DNA from 3 places in the Bacillus silvicola genome. Region 2 is predicted to be linked to each of the others. Evidence: a T-box and tRNA genes for the amino acid it is inferred to sense, from the RefSeq annotation. Region 2 holds a T-box; the other regions hold tRNA genes.
The links. A T-box is a leader RNA that pairs with one kind of tRNA and senses whether it is charged. The one in region 2 lies ahead of proS (proline--tRNA ligase), so its partner is inferred to be a tRNA-Pro.
Positions count from the first base shown of each region.

Region 1: it has a tRNA-Pro gene. The T-box ahead of proS (proline--tRNA ligase) is inferred to sense a tRNA for this amino acid. The anticodon was not compared.
Region 3: it has a tRNA-Pro gene. The T-box ahead of proS (proline--tRNA ligase) is inferred to sense a tRNA for this amino acid. The anticodon was not compared.

Region 1 covers NZ_JBNGVC010000013.1:407,037-411,858, forward strand. Annotated here, with positions in the region: gene ACP6L7_RS24255 (SH3 domain-containing protein) at 1-59, shown strand, start outside; gene ACP6L7_RS24260 (hypothetical protein) at 65-397, shown strand; gene ACP6L7_RS24265 (DUF3965 domain-containing protein) at 638-1,789, opposite strand; gene ACP6L7_RS24270 (CBS domain-containing protein) at 2,061-2,480, opposite strand; tRNA gene ACP6L7_RS24275 (tRNA-Glu) at 2,612-2,683, opposite strand; tRNA gene ACP6L7_RS24280 (tRNA-Asn) at 2,685-2,759, opposite strand; tRNA gene ACP6L7_RS24285 (tRNA-Ile) at 2,767-2,843, opposite strand; tRNA gene ACP6L7_RS24290 (tRNA-Trp) at 2,854-2,924, opposite strand; tRNA gene ACP6L7_RS24295 (tRNA-Thr) at 2,931-3,003, opposite strand; tRNA gene ACP6L7_RS24300 (tRNA-Phe) at 3,014-3,089, opposite strand; tRNA gene ACP6L7_RS24305 (tRNA-Asp) at 3,098-3,173, opposite strand; tRNA gene ACP6L7_RS24310 (tRNA-Met) at 3,176-3,252, opposite strand; tRNA gene ACP6L7_RS24315 (tRNA-Ser) at 3,277-3,369, opposite strand; tRNA gene ACP6L7_RS24320 (tRNA-Ser) at 3,425-3,517, opposite strand; tRNA gene ACP6L7_RS24325 (tRNA-Ala) at 3,536-3,608, opposite strand; tRNA gene ACP6L7_RS24330 (tRNA-Pro) at 3,624-3,697, opposite strand; tRNA gene ACP6L7_RS24335 (tRNA-Arg) at 3,708-3,781, opposite strand; tRNA gene ACP6L7_RS24340 (tRNA-Leu) at 3,785-3,873, opposite strand; tRNA gene ACP6L7_RS24345 (tRNA-Gly) at 3,890-3,964, opposite strand; tRNA gene ACP6L7_RS24350 (tRNA-Leu) at 3,994-4,074, opposite strand; tRNA gene ACP6L7_RS24355 (tRNA-Lys) at 4,089-4,164, opposite strand; tRNA gene ACP6L7_RS24360 (tRNA-Gln) at 4,169-4,243, opposite strand; tRNA gene ACP6L7_RS24365 (tRNA-Tyr) at 4,255-4,338, opposite strand; tRNA gene ACP6L7_RS24370 (tRNA-Val) at 4,347-4,422, opposite strand; rRNA gene rrf (5S ribosomal RNA) at 4,428-4,543, opposite strand; rRNA gene ACP6L7_RS24380 (23S ribosomal RNA) at 4,645-4,822, opposite strand, start outside.
Region 2 covers NZ_JBNGVC010000013.1:725,392-730,213, reverse strand. Annotated here, with positions in the region: gene ACP6L7_RS25865 (MFS transporter) at 1-724, opposite strand, end outside; gene ACP6L7_RS25860 (alkaline phosphatase family protein) at 833-2,146, opposite strand; gene ACP6L7_RS25855 (YesK-like family protein) at 2,301-2,594, shown strand; T-box leader at 2,688-2,894, shown strand; gene proS (proline--tRNA ligase) at 2,941-4,371, shown strand; gene ACP6L7_RS25845 (LPXTG cell wall anchor domain-containing protein) at 4,490-4,822, opposite strand, start outside.
Region 3 covers NZ_JBNGVC010000012.1:1,787,369-1,792,190, reverse strand. Annotated here, with positions in the region: rRNA gene ACP6L7_RS21410 (23S ribosomal RNA) at 1-989, shown strand, start outside; rRNA gene rrf (5S ribosomal RNA) at 1,091-1,206, shown strand; tRNA gene ACP6L7_RS21400 (tRNA-Val) at 1,211-1,286, shown strand; tRNA gene ACP6L7_RS21395 (tRNA-Thr) at 1,292-1,367, shown strand; tRNA gene ACP6L7_RS21390 (tRNA-His) at 1,378-1,453, shown strand; tRNA gene ACP6L7_RS21385 (tRNA-Leu) at 1,478-1,558, shown strand; tRNA gene ACP6L7_RS21380 (tRNA-Gly) at 1,588-1,662, shown strand; tRNA gene ACP6L7_RS21375 (tRNA-Leu) at 1,679-1,767, shown strand; tRNA gene ACP6L7_RS21370 (tRNA-Arg) at 1,771-1,844, shown strand; tRNA gene ACP6L7_RS21365 (tRNA-Pro) at 1,855-1,928, shown strand; tRNA gene ACP6L7_RS21360 (tRNA-Ala) at 1,944-2,016, shown strand; tRNA gene ACP6L7_RS21355 (tRNA-Met) at 2,037-2,113, shown strand; tRNA gene ACP6L7_RS21350 (tRNA-Ile) at 2,118-2,194, shown strand; tRNA gene ACP6L7_RS21345 (tRNA-Ser) at 2,212-2,304, shown strand; tRNA gene ACP6L7_RS21340 (tRNA-Met) at 2,332-2,408, shown strand; tRNA gene ACP6L7_RS21335 (tRNA-Asp) at 2,412-2,487, shown strand; tRNA gene ACP6L7_RS21330 (tRNA-Phe) at 2,497-2,572, shown strand; tRNA gene ACP6L7_RS21325 (tRNA-Thr) at 2,587-2,662, shown strand; tRNA gene ACP6L7_RS21320 (tRNA-Lys) at 2,673-2,748, shown strand; tRNA gene ACP6L7_RS21315 (tRNA-Gly) at 2,762-2,832, shown strand; tRNA gene ACP6L7_RS21310 (tRNA-Ile) at 2,843-2,919, shown strand; tRNA gene ACP6L7_RS21305 (tRNA-Asn) at 2,927-3,001, shown strand; tRNA gene ACP6L7_RS21300 (tRNA-Ser) at 3,008-3,098, shown strand; tRNA gene ACP6L7_RS21295 (tRNA-Glu) at 3,104-3,175, shown strand; gene ACP6L7_RS21290 (RNA polymerase sigma factor) at 3,312-3,806, shown strand; gene ACP6L7_RS21285 (anti-sigma factor) at 3,793-4,773, shown strand.

The DNA.
Region 1 (4,822 bases), 320 kb from region 2:
GGGAATGGAATTTTGAAAAAACAAATGCAGTGAACCCACTGCCATATTTAGTTAGGTAAATTCTATGCCACGCAATATACCTCTCATTATTGAATACCTGTCCTTTTTTGGTTTAATCTGTTGTTTAATCATTTATAATACGAACACTGTATTTTTATCTATTATTATTGCTTTTGTTGCCTTAGAAATCATTATGGAAGCATTACAAATGCGGCTAAAACAAAAAATAGCCCATATTTATAATGTAATTTTCCTTTTGAGTGCTCTTATAACAAATATAATTAATAATGGTTTTTATTTATCTACCGTACTTCCTGTATTCTTTATGACTGTTTTATTATTCATAGCTAGATACGTTAATGTTCCTCATAACCAAAAACATGAACAAGAAGCTTAGAAAGAGGAGACACTGTGTACCAATATTTCAAAGATAATCCAATGAAATATATACTGAATTTATATGAAAAAATGAATACTTTTTTTGGTATACAAGGAAGTTCTACTGCACAATTTCTCCTTTATGGAATGTTATTTCTTATCTTAGTTACTTTCTCCTTGTTTTACTAAAAAAAAGGATCTCACATAAACTTGAGATCCTTTTTTAATTTATATTAATTTTTAATATGTAAAATACGGTTTATCCACAAGCATATTTTTCATAAATAAAACTAAGATTATATTTTTTCTCTAAGCTCATTCTTTGTTCATCGTCGCACCAATAGAAAAGAATATCATGAATCGTTGCATAACGCTTATTTTTAAGAAATTGTTTAAAGAATGATGGTAAACAATCATGTAATTGTATAAATATATAATTGCGTAGTGTTTCTTCTTTGTATTCAATACCCTTACAAATATACAGTAATTCTTCACAATAATATGCATGCTGTGGAACTTGAATCATTTCAAAAAATGGTACATATGATAGCAACTTTCCAATAAAATGACCATATCGATCCATTACCCCTATCGTCATATGCTCCATCATTTCTTTCATCACATATAAATAATCATCTACATGTGTTGTCTTTAATGGATCTAATCGATCTGAAATTTGAGAAAGCACAGCTCTTTGACAAGCTAAAACTACTTGACTCGGTCCATAATATGATAGAAAATCTGTACACTTACGATACTTTCGTAATAAGTCATGTGTATACAAATCATACACAAAAGTATTACAATACATCGCTAGATTCATCATATCACTATTTAATTGTTCTTTTGATAGTGTTTTAGCTCGCTTACACATATAAAAAAATGTAAATTCCAATACTTCTTTATGAGATAATAGATGTTTACAATCTGTTATACATTTCTCACTAAATTTAACTCGATTCCAAATTTCTACATCGCCATCTGTTAATTCACCAATACGATATTTAATAATTAAATAGTTTAAAGCAACCGCTTGCGTCAAAAGATCCCATGTTTCATATTCCAATGAAGTTTGGACAAATTCATCTAGTCCCTGGCTTATCATAAAATCATTTGCCTCTTCATACCAACCAATCTCTTGACATAAACGCAGAATACGTACTAGAGTTGGAATTTCATCTTTATGAAACTGCGGTAAACCCTTTACTTTATTCATTCCATATACGATAAATGCCGCTAAATTTTCTTCTTTATAAAACTCTTTTTCTTTCCATACTAATATAGTTCGCTCTTTCCCTTCACCTTTTGGATGACAAGGTACAAGCAAAGAAAATAACTTAGCGAAATTGTTTGGTTCTATATATGTATCTGTAACCAAATTCCAATTTGGATCGCCCTGTGCAGCCCTCATATAATTCCCCTTTCCTTTTTATCTATGTAGGAAATATTAATTCATTATTACATCATTAACAATAAATATCGTTATATTCAAAATCTATCATAATACTTATATCTATTAGTATATCATTTTTTCTCTCATTAAAAATTAGGAATAACAAATTTAAAAAAACTGTCGAAAATATTAACGCTATACTTATTATATAATGTCTCAGATACATCACGCTAACATATTAGTTTAATCCATATATACTAGAATAATGTATCTGATCTTTATACATAATTTATTCCATGTGCTCCGAGATTTCACTTAAAGCAAAGCCAGCTTGATCATCAGCCGATTCTCTTATAGCTAAATCACCTAGTGCTAGCATACCCACAAGTTGCCCACTCTCAACTACTGGTAAGCGTCTAATTTGATAATGTGCCATTAATTCTGTAGCTTTTTCAATCGAATCATCTGGAGAAACTGAAACAATGTTTGTTGTCATTATATTTGTAATTTTATTAGATCCAGGATGTTTTTCAGCAATCCCACGAACAACTAAGTCTCGATCAGTAACAAGCCCAACAACTTGTTCATTTTCAACAACAGGAATCAATCCAACCGATTCTTCCTTCATTTTTACAGCAGCCTCATATACATTATCTAACGGGGTACAATGTACAATATGAGTACTCATAAAGTCTCTAACTCGCGTCATTTTTATCTCCTCCTTTTAATACATACCATAGCTTTTCCTAAATCCCTTTATTTATTTGAGAAAAATAAGATGATAAAAAAGAGGCATACACATAATAAAAAAGAGTCAGCACATTGCTGACTCTTTTTTTATGACCCGTACGGGATTCGAACCCGTGTTACCGCCGTGAAAGGGCGGTGTCTTAACCACTTGACCAACGGGCCATGGCTCCGCAGGTAGGACTCGAACCTACGACCGATCGGTTAACAGCCGATAGCTCTACCACTGAGCTACTGCGGAATATATATGGTGGGCCTAAATGGACTCGAACCATCGACCTCACGCTTATCAGGCGTGCGCTCTAACCAGCTGAGCTATAGGCCCATATACTTTACAGGGGCAGTAGGAATCGAACCCACACTGGAGGTTTTGGAGACCTCAGTTCTACCTTTAAACTATGCCCCTAAATGATGCCGGCTAGAGGACTTGAACCCCCAACCTACTGATTACAAGTCAGTTGCTCTACCAATTGAGCTAAGCCGGCATAAAAAAAATGGTGGCTCGGGACGGAATCGAACCGCCGACACGAGGATTTTCAGTCCTCTGCTCTACCGACTGAGCTACCGAGCCAACATAAATGGCGGTCCCGACCGGGGTCGAACCGGCGATCTCCTGCGTGACAGGCAGGCATGTTAACCACTACACCACGGGACCATTGGTTGCGGGGACAGGATTTGAACCTGCGACCTTCGGGTTATGAGCCCGACGAGCTACCGTACTGCTCCACCCCGCGACGATATTATATTGTTTGAAAAAATGGAGGAGGTAGAGGGATTCGAACCCCCGCGCGACTCTCGCCGCCTGTCGGTTTTCAAGACCGATCCCTTCAGCCGAACTTGGGTATACCTCCATGAAGGAAAATCAATATTTTTTTATATGTAACTAAACCACTTTTTTTGAAAAAATGGAGGAGGTAGAGGGATTCGAACCCCCGCGCGATTCTCACCGCCTGTCGGTTTTCAAGACCGATCCCTTCAGCCGAACTTGGGTATACCTCCGACATATAAAAAATAAAGTGGAGCCTAGCGGGATCGAACCGCTGACCTCCTGCGTGCAAGGCAGGCGCTCTCCCAGCTGAGCTAAGGCCCCATGTTTTTGGGAAAATCGGGAAGACAGGATTTGAACCTGCGACCCCCTGGTCCCAAACCAGGTGCTCTACCAAGCTGAGCCACTTCCCGTTAATAAAAGCGCGCCCGAGAGGAGTCGAACCCCTAACCTCTTGATCCGTAGTCAAACGCTCTATCCAATTGAGCTACGGGCGCATATGGTGCCGAGGGCGGGGGTCGAACCCGCACGGTGGTCACCCACCGCAGGATTTTAAGTCCTGTGCGTCTGCCTGTTCCGCCACCCCGGCATGTCATATTGAAAATTGGAGCGGAAGACGGGATTCGAACCCGCGACCCCAACCTTGGCAAGGTTGTATTCTACCACTGAACTACTTCCGCAAGACATGTATGAGTTATTTTATTAAAAGTGCGGGTGAAGGGAGTCGAACCCCCACGCCAAAGGCGCCAGATCCTAAGTCTGGTGCGTCTGCCAATTCCGCCACACCCGCATATTTGATTAAAATGGTGAGCCATGAAGGATTCGAACCTTCGACCCTCTGATTAAAAGTCAGATGCTCTACCAACTGAGCTAATGGCTCTTAATGGCTGGGCTAGCTGGATTCGAACCAGCGCATGACGGAGTCAAAGTCCGTTGCCTTACCGCTTGGCTATAGCCCATTAATTAAGAATGGTGGAGGGGGGCAGATTCGAACTGCCGAACCCGAAGGAGCGGATTTACAGTCCGCCGCGTTTAGCCACTTCGCTACCCCTCCGACATATATGGTGGAGGATGACGGGATCGAACCGCCGACCCCCTGCTTGTAAGGCAGGTGCTCTCCCAGCTGAGCTAATCCTCCATTTTGCCTGGCAACGTCCTACTCTCACAGGGACAAGGTCCCAACTACCATCGGCGCTAGAGAGCTTAACTTCCGTGTTCGGTATGGGAACGGGTGTGGCCTCTCTGCCATCATTACCAGACTGTATTCATTTAAGACAAGAATCATTATAACTCATTCACCTTTGAAAGTCAACAAGTTTTTTATATTCTTTCAAAACTAGATAACATCGCTTCATATTATATGGTTAAGTCCTCGATCTATTAGTATTCGTCAGCTCCACATGTCACCATGCTTCCACCTCGAACCTATCAACCTGATCATCTTTCAGGGATCTTACTAGCTTACGCTATGGGAAATCTCATCTTGAGGGGGGCTTCATGCTTAGATGCTTTCAGCACTTATCCCTTCCGCACATAGC
Region 2 (4,822 bases):
TTAGGAACATAAATACAGTTTTATATTCTTTAATATTTTTAAAAGTATCAGCAAGGCGCTTGAAGCTCATTGCAATTGGTCTTGGGTGGCGTTCAATATAGTGTGTTTGCTCTACATTTTTTAGCATTGGAATTGTAAATAACCCCCACCAAAGTGCTGTTATCGCGAATGAAATTTGACTAGCGATGCCAACAGATAAAGGAATAGTTCCTTTTTGAGCAAGAATAATAAGAGCGATACAACCGATAAAAGGGATAGTACTCCCAATATAGCCTAAAGCGAAACCTCTCGTAGAAATTCGGTCCATTCTATCTTTAGAGGTAACATCTACTAAAAATGCATCATAAAAAATATTTGCTCCAGCAAAGCCAACTAATGCAAGCATATAGCATCCTAGTAATAAGTACCACTGAGATGTTGGCACAACTGCTAGCATACTTGTAAATACGATGCCAAGTCCAAAAAAGAATGTGAAAAATCTTTTTTTAAACCCTTTATAATCAGCAACTGTGCCGAGAATAGGAGCAAGTATAGAAATTAAAAGTGTAGCGAACGAGTTTGCATATCCCCAATAGGCTGTTGAAGTTGCACCAGATAGTCCAGCTTCTTTTGCAGCTGCCTTAAAGTAAATTGGGAATAATGCAGTTGTAATGACGAGCGAATATACGGAGTTCGCCCAATCGTATAATATCCAGCTTTTTTCTTGTCTGGACATTTTTTTCATATAGTGTTCCCCCTTAAATTTGTTCTACTAACAGTGTACAAAAATAAAAATTATAAAAAGAGAAACAGTGATGATTTTTACATAACTTTTACATATATACACAGTTCTTTACAATTGAAGTAAATCCTCTACAATTGATCCGTCTGTTTCACCTAAGTGTAAACCGAGTAGTCTAGCGATAGTTGGACCTTCATCAATAAGTCTCATATACGGGATAGTAACACCGCTTTTTATCCCTTTCCCAGCAGCGATAAAAATTGTTTCATAGTTAGGTTTTGTTGGAGAGTATCCATGTGTACCAAATGTATATTTTTTACTAGGCGTAACATCTTTTTCAGTAATTTCTTTTATAAAATCTCCTGTATAGTTTTCAGTGAAATAATATCCTTCACGCGCTTCTAACATAAATAAACAATTACCATCTGCACCGCAGTCTTTTGCAGCTTCATCATGAAGCATAAATTCAATACCGTTTTGTTTATTTTGAAGCAGTTCATCAAGTAGTAGCTGTACGTCTCGAATTGTATCGGTATCGTTCTTATCTTTCACATATACATAGGCAGATCCGTCACAACTTTGGCAATAGGCCTTCCAGTCTACTAATTTTCCTTTGGAATTTATAGATATAAGCCCTTTTTGATGAAATAGTACATTTAATTGAATGGCTTTGTTTTCACTTAAAGCGCTATGATCACCAAGAGCGATAATTGTACTTTCTTCGTATAGGTCACTGTCTTTTAAAGCTTGAATAATTTTCCCTAGTCGCTCATCATGTCTATGAATTGCGGCTATTGTTTCTTTTGATTCAAAGCCGTGATAGTGTCTTTGAGTGTCTAAATCGGTGAAATGTACGAACATAACATTAGGCTTTTTCGTATGGATTGTATGTACAGTAGAAGCGAGGACGAAATCATCAAGTTCAGGCTGTGACAGTCCATTTCGTATATGACCGAAACGACGATTTAAATCTAGTTGATATAGCGGACTACCGCTAAATAATGAAACTAAAATTTGATTTTGCCACGGTCTATTTGGAAAGATTTCTGGTAAATTGTAATCAATATTTGCTCTTCCAGTAACAGGCCATAGAAGGGCAGCTGTCGTTAAATTTGCTTTGCGTGCTTCATCGTATAAAGTTGTTCCTTTAATGGACTTTCGATACCAATGCCAATCTGGTGACTCACGTCCTGGTTGAAGTAATGTATTGCTGACAACGCCATGTTTATTAGGATAGTTTCCAGTAACGATTGTTGAGTGACTTGGATATGTTACAGAAGGATAAATAGGTTCCACTTTTTTTGCAATCGCACCCCTGTTTATTAATGTTTGGAAATTAGGGAGTTTTTGTAATATAGGAAAATCTAAAGCTGATAAGCAATCGAAAGATAAAATAATGACGTGGTTTGTTAATGCTTTATCCATAAAGTTCCCTCCTGATTATATAAAACCTATTCTTATATATTACTATTAATACCTAGTAATAAAAATATATTTCTAGGTGAAAATTTATTATTTATTTTCAGAAAAATTAAACATATAATTAAGTATAAGAGAATCCATGGAAGGAGGAAACAATATGGATTGGCTAGATGGATTTGGTATCTTTTATATCATTGGCGGAATTACGATTATCCTTGTATTTGCTATTTCGTATTTACTAAAGAAACGGTTTCCAAACAAACAGTTCGATATTATATTTGCACTTAGTTTAATACTTCTTTGCTTAGCATCCTTTCCGGTTACAATGATGGTAATTGGTGGATGGGAAGGAATGGGATATGGATTTATTGGTTTCTTCGTTCTACTTGGTACACTTATCGGTATGATTGCACATCAACTTGTAAAAATCACGAGAAAAAGCTACGTATAAAACTGCAAAAAATGAAAAGAATATATAAAAATGAGAAAATTAGCTATTGTTTAAAAAAAGAATTTGTATTATGATAATCAACAAATTTATTTCGTTATAACGATGAAAAAGGACTAGTACATGTTCAACCTTTTTATCAGAGAGAGAATCCGCCCGGCTGAAAGATTCTTAAAAAGGCGATATGGAACCTACCTTTGCGTTCTGTATATGCAGCGGGAATTCCCCGTTATCAAAAAGAGAGCATGCGCAATTTTTGTGCATGAATCAGGGTGGTAACGCCGGCAAAGCTCGGTCCCTATTTAGGGGCACGGGCTTTTTTGTATTTTCAAAAGGAGGAAGACGGACTATGGCAAAAGAACAAGTACAAGCGATTACGAAGATGGAAGAGGACTTTGCACAGTGGTACACAGATATTGTAAAAAAAGCAGAACTTGTTGATTATTCAAGTGTAAAAGGATGTATGATTTTACGCCCGTACGGCTATGCCTTATGGGAAAATATGCAAAAAGTGATGGATGAGAAGTTGAAAGCAACTGGTCATGAAAATGTGTATATGCCAATGTTTATCCCAGAGAGTTTATTGCAAAAAGAGAAGGATCATGTAGAAGGATTTGCTCCTGAAGTAGCATGGGTGACACATGGTGGGGATGAAAGGTTAGCGGAAAGACTTTGTGTACGCCCTACATCTGAAACGTTATTTTGTGAGCATTTTTCAAAAATTGTACAATCCTATAATGATTTGCCGAAGCTATATAATCAGTGGTGTTCAGTAGTTCGTTGGGAGAAAACAACGCGACCATTCCTTCGTACGACTGAATTTTTATGGCAAGAGGGTCATACAATTCATGAAACAGCAGAGGAATCTCAAAATGAAACATTAAATATTTTAAATTTGTATGCTGCTTTTTGTGAAGATTACCTAGCCATTCCAGTTATTAAGGGGCAAAAAACAGAAAAAGAAAAGTTTGCCGGAGCGAAGGCAACTTATACGATTGAAAGCTTAATGCATGATGGAAAAGCACTTCAAACAGGAACATCTCATAACTTTGGGACGAACTTCTCAGAAGCATTTGATATTAAGTTTTTAGATCGTAACGGTAAATGGCAATATGTACACCAAACATCTTGGGGTGTATCAACAAGGATGATAGGTGGACTGATTATGGTTCATAGTGATAACAATGGGCTTGTAATGCCACCAAAAGTTGCTCCAGTGCAAGTTGTTATCGTACCGATTGCGCAGCATAAAGAAGGTGTGTTAGAAAAGGCAACAGAGTTACAAGGGCGTATTCAAAACGTTGCACGTGTAAAAGTAGATGCTAGCAATAAAACACCTGGTTGGAAATTTAATGAGTATGAAATGAAGGGAATTCCAATCCGATTAGAAGTTGGTCCAAAGGATATTGAAAAGAATCAAGTCGTACTTGTAAGAAGAGATACGAAGGAAAAAGAGTTTATATCAATGGATCAATTAGAAGAACGCATTCCATCATTACTTGAGGAGATTCATCATTCTTTATTTAATAAAGCAAAAGTATTTAGAGATGAGAGTACTTATAGTGTGACGAATTTCGAAGAGATGAAAAAAATAGCTGATGAAAAACAAGGTTTTATTAAAGCAATGTGGTGCGGAGAACTAGCTTGTGAAGAAAAATTAAAAGAAGAAGTTGGAGTATCTTCACGCTGTATGCCTTTTGAGCAAGAGCATTTAGCTGACGAATGTATTTGTTGTGGTAAAGAAGCTAAGCAAATGGTGTATTGGGGAAAAGCGTATTAATACTCTTTTTTATAGATGATAAAAAGGACCTTGGATTGTATGATAAAATGCGATCCAAGGTCCTTTTTCATTTTATTGTTTGTATCATGTAATTTTTAGATGGAAGGATGTTATTTTTTTATTTTGCGTTTTTACGACGAATAAATAGTAACATACCAATTAGGAATGTTGAAAGACCAATTAAAATAGAAGCAGGATAATGTGTTGCAGTATTAGGTAACTTATCGCCTTGTTTTACTGAATTATCTTTTACTTTGCCGTTTTGAGAGCCGTTATCACTTTGAGAACTGCTGTCGCCTTTAACACGGTTGCCCCCCTGAGAGCCACCACCTTGAGAATTGCTGTCGCCTTTAACACGGTTGCCTCCCTGAGAGCCATTGCCGCCTTGAGAACCGTTACCACCAGAACCGTTGCCACCAGAGCCACTGCCACCAGAGCCACTGCCACCAGA
Region 3 (4,822 bases), on a different contig from region 2:
TAACTATAACGGTCCTAAGGTAGCGAAATTCCTTGTCGGGTAAGTTCCGACCCGCACGAAAGGTGTAACGATTTGGGCACTGTCTCAACCAGAGACTCGGTGAAATTATAGTACCTGTGAAGATGCAGGTTACCCGCGACAGGACGGAAAGACCCCGTGGAGCTTTACTGTAGCCTGATATTGAATTTTGGTACAGTTTGTACAGGATAGGCGGGAGCCGTTGAAACCGGAGCGCTAGCTTCGGTGGAGGCGCTGGTGGGATACCGCCCTGACTGTATTGAAATTCTAACCTACGGGTCTTATCGACCCGGGAGACAGTGTCAGGTGGGCAGTTTGACTGGGGCGGTCGCCTCCTAAAGTGTAACGGAGGCGCCCAAAGGTTCCCTCAGAATGGTTGGAAATCATTCGTAGAGTGCAAAGGCATAAGGGAGCTTGACTGCGAGACCTACAAGTCGAGCAGGGACGAAAGTCGGGCTTAGTGATCCGGTGGTTCCGCATGGAAGGGCCATCGCTCAACGGATAAAAGCTACCCCGGGGATAACAGGCTTATCTCCCCCAAGAGTCCACATCGACGGGGAGGTTTGGCACCTCGATGTCGGCTCATCGCATCCTGGGGCTGTAGTCGGTCCCAAGGGTTGGGCTGTTCGCCCATTAAAGCGGTACGCGAGCTGGGTTCAGAACGTCGTGAGACAGTTCGGTCCCTATCCGTCGTGGGCGTAGGAAATTTGAGAGGAGCTGTCCTTAGTACGAGAGGACCGGGATGGACGCACCGCTGGTGTACCAGTTGTTCTGCCAAGGGCATAGCTGGGTAGCTATGTGCGGAAGGGATAAGTGCTGAAAGCATCTAAGCATGAAGCCCCCCTCAAGATGAGATTTCCCATAGCGTAAGCTAGTAAGATCCCTGAAAGATGATCAGGTTGATAGGTTCGAGGTGGAAGCATGGTGACATGTGGAGCTGACGAATACTAATAGATCGAGGACTTAACCATATAATATGAAGCAATGTTATCTAGTTTTGAAAGAATATAAAAAACTTGTTGACTTTTAAAAGTGAATGAGTTACAATAATTCTTGTCTTAAATGAATACAGTCTGGTAATGATGGCAGAGAGGTCACACCCGTTCCCATACCGAACACGGAAGTTAAGCTCTCTAGCGCCGATGGTAGTTGGGACCTTGTCCCTGTGAGAGTAGGACATTGCCAGGCGAATGGAGGATTAGCTCAGCTGGGAGAGCACCTGCCTTACAAGCAGGGGGTCGGCGGTTCGATCCCGTCATCCTCCACCATTTTTGCCGACTTAGCTCAATTGGTAGAGCAACTGACTTGTAATCAGTAGGTTGGGGGTTCAAGTCCTCTAGTCGGCACCAGAAAATCATGGCGGTTGTGGCGAAGTGGTTAACGCACCGGATTGTGGCTCCGGCATTCGTGGGTTCGATTCCCATCAGTCGCCCCATTTTTTCTTAAAAAATTATAACATGCGGGTGTGGCGGAATTGGCAGACGCACTAGACTTAGGATCTAGCGCCTTTGGCGTGGGGGTTCGACTCCCTTCACCCGCACTTTTAATAAAATAACTCATACATGTCTTGCGGAAGTAGTTCAGTGGTAGAATACAACCTTGCCAAGGTTGGGGTCGCGGGTTCGAATCCCGTCTTCCGCTCCAATTTTCAATATGACATGCCGGGGTGGCGGAACAGGCAGACGCACAGGACTTAAAATCCTGCGGTGGGTGACCACCGTGCGGGTTCGACCCCCGCCCTCGGCACCATATGCGCCCGTAGCTCAATTGGATAGAGCGTTTGACTACGGATCAAGAGGTTAGGGGTTCGACTCCTCTCGGGCGCGCTTTTATTAACGGGAAGTGGCTCAGCTTGGTAGAGCACCTGGTTTGGGACCAGGGGGTCGCAGGTTCAAATCCTGTCTTCCCGATATTCCAAAAAACATGGGGCCTTAGCTCAGCTGGGAGAGCGCCTGCCTTGCACGCAGGAGGTCAGCGGTTCGATCCCGCTAGGCTCCACTTATTTGAATATTATTTATGGCGGTGTAGCTCAGCTGGCTAGAGCGTACGGTTCATACCCGTGAGGTCGGGGGTTCGATCCCCTCCGCCGCTACCATAAAGGACCTTTAGCTCAGCTGGTTAGAGCAGACGGCTCATAACCGTCCGGTCGTAGGTTCGAGTCCTACAAGGTCCACCATTAGAAGTTTATATCTCGGAGGTATACCCAAGTTCGGCTGAAGGGATCGGTCTTGAAAACCGACAGGCGGCGAGAGTCGCGCGGGGGTTCGAATCCCTCTACCTCCTCCATTTTTTCTAAATTAAATATTATATTATCGCGGGGTGGAGCAGCACGGTAGCTCGTCGGGCTCATAACCCGAAGGTCGCAGGTTCAAATCCTGTCCCCGCAACCAAATGGTCCCGTGGTGTAGTGGTTAACATGCCTGCCTGTCACGCAGGAGATCGCCGGTTCGACCCCGGTCGGGACCGCCATTTTATTAAGGCTCGGTAGCTCAGTCGGTAGAGCAGAGGACTGAAAATCCTCGTGTCGGCGGTTCGATTCCGTCCCGAGCCACCATTTTGAAGTCGCAAGCCGGCTTAGCTCAATTGGTAGAGCAACTGACTTGTAATCAGTAGGTTGGGGGTTCAAGTCCTCTAGCCGGCACCACTTTCAAAATGAGCCATTAGCTCAGTTGGTAGAGCATCTGACTTTTAATCAGAGGGTCGAAGGTTCGAATCCTTCATGGCTCACCATTTTCAATTTAATGCGGGTGTAGTTTAGTGGTAAAACAAGAGCCTTCCAAGCTCTGGTCGAGAGTTCGATTCTCTTCACCCGCTTTTCAATTATGGGCCTATAGCTCAGCTGGTTAGAGCGCACGCCTGATAAGCGTGAGGTCGATGGTTCGAGTCCATTTAGGCCCACCATAATTATTCCGCAGTAGCTCAGTGGTAGAGCTATCGGCTGTTAACCGATCGGTCGTAGGTTCGAGTCCTACCTGCGGAGCCATATTATAGAGAAGTACCCAAGTGGCTCAAGGGGCTCCCCTGCTAAGGGAGTAGATCGCGAACGCGGTGCGAGGGTTCGAATCCCTTCTTCTCTGCCAGAACTGGCCCGTTGGTCAAGTGGTTAAGACACCGCCCTTTCACGGCGGTAACACGGGTTCGAATCCCGTACGGGTCATACTAAAAGAGATAGCATAATCTGCTATCTCTTTTTTGTTGTGTAAAAGTGGACTTTGGATAGTCCGCTTTTTTTTATAGATTTTTTGTATACTTTTTTCTATTTGAATCGTCTAACTAATAGAAAGGAGAGAGCGATGGAGTATGAAAAGGTCATTATAGAAACATCAAAAAGTATTTATAGGTATTTGCTTAAAATTGGAGTAACACCAGCAGAAGCAGAGGATATCGTTCAAGATACGATACATAAAGCATTATTATCTATACCGAACATAAAAATTACTTATATAAAAACATGGTTATTTCAAGTTGCGATTAATAGGCACCGTGATTTAGCAAGAAGGCAAAAGCGTATTGAAGAGATCCCGATTGAATCTGTTCAATTAATTGGATCAAAAGGATTAGATGAACCGATTTTAAGAAAAGAGCTTCAAGTAGAAATACAAAGCATACTTGGAAAGATGAATCCAGCATATAAACATATTCTTTTATTAAAGTATGACTATGAACTCTCATATAAGGAAATAGCAACCGTATTAGAGATGAAAGAAGAGACAGTGCGTGTTTCATTGTATAGGGCTCGCAATGAGTTTAAAAAGCTTTATAGGAGGTTTGAAGATGGGCAGAGATGAATTTGATTTTGATATAGAATCGAGTAAAGTCTCAATGATGTTGAAAAAGGCGAAGAGAAGACAATTATTTAAAATAATATTAATTTCTACTTTACTTTTTATTGTTTTATTCATTGGTTGTATAATAGGAATTTCACAATTGAACAATAGAGCTTACTTAGCGATGGATCGTGATTTAAATATGATTAGACAAATTACAAGGCCTAATACGGAAAGAGGTGTAGCAATTACTTCTAACGGTTTATTTAAAAGTACAGTAGAGTATAAAACGTATAAAGTTATTGAAGGGAAACCTGTTAAGTGGGAGGATGAAGTGTATGAGTATAAAGTTTGGAGTACATTTCGTCGATTATCGAATGTAAACCCGTTAACAATATCAGATAATGTTGTAATGGGTAATGAGCGTATTAATAGGGCAAGTGAATTGTATAACAATCAAACGATGGAAAGAGAAATGCAGTTTTATCTACCATTTGCTTCATATAATAGTTATATAAATGATATAGAGAAAGTTAATGGTGAAAATAAGGTAGCTGAATTGGCTATATCTTTTGATAAACCATATAAAGTGTCTGAAATAAAAAAGATGTTGCCAGAAGGAGTGCATCCTGTTTGGTATTGGGTGGACACATATTATGATAAAAAATCATATCATTTAGATGACGTCACTGAAAGTGCTTATGAGGTGTACGGTTTTAAAGCAAAGTCAGGTGATATTGAATTTGGTAATGGAAAGGAAAAAGATTTTCTTTTAGCAATTCAAAACGGTTTAGATCAAAAGGGAAAGTATTATGAGGAATATAAACGTATATATGACTACCTGAAAGGGAAGAAAACAAAACCAAGTGAGGAAGATGTAAAAGTTATTGGTGTTGTTGTGACAGGAATGGCTGCGGATTTACAAAAATTAAAAAATCAAAATTACGTAAAAGCTGCTGTATTAGGGGCTACTGCGGAAAATAGATAATATAGAAGAAGCTGTCTTTCAATAGGGGATCTATTGGAGGCAGCTTTTT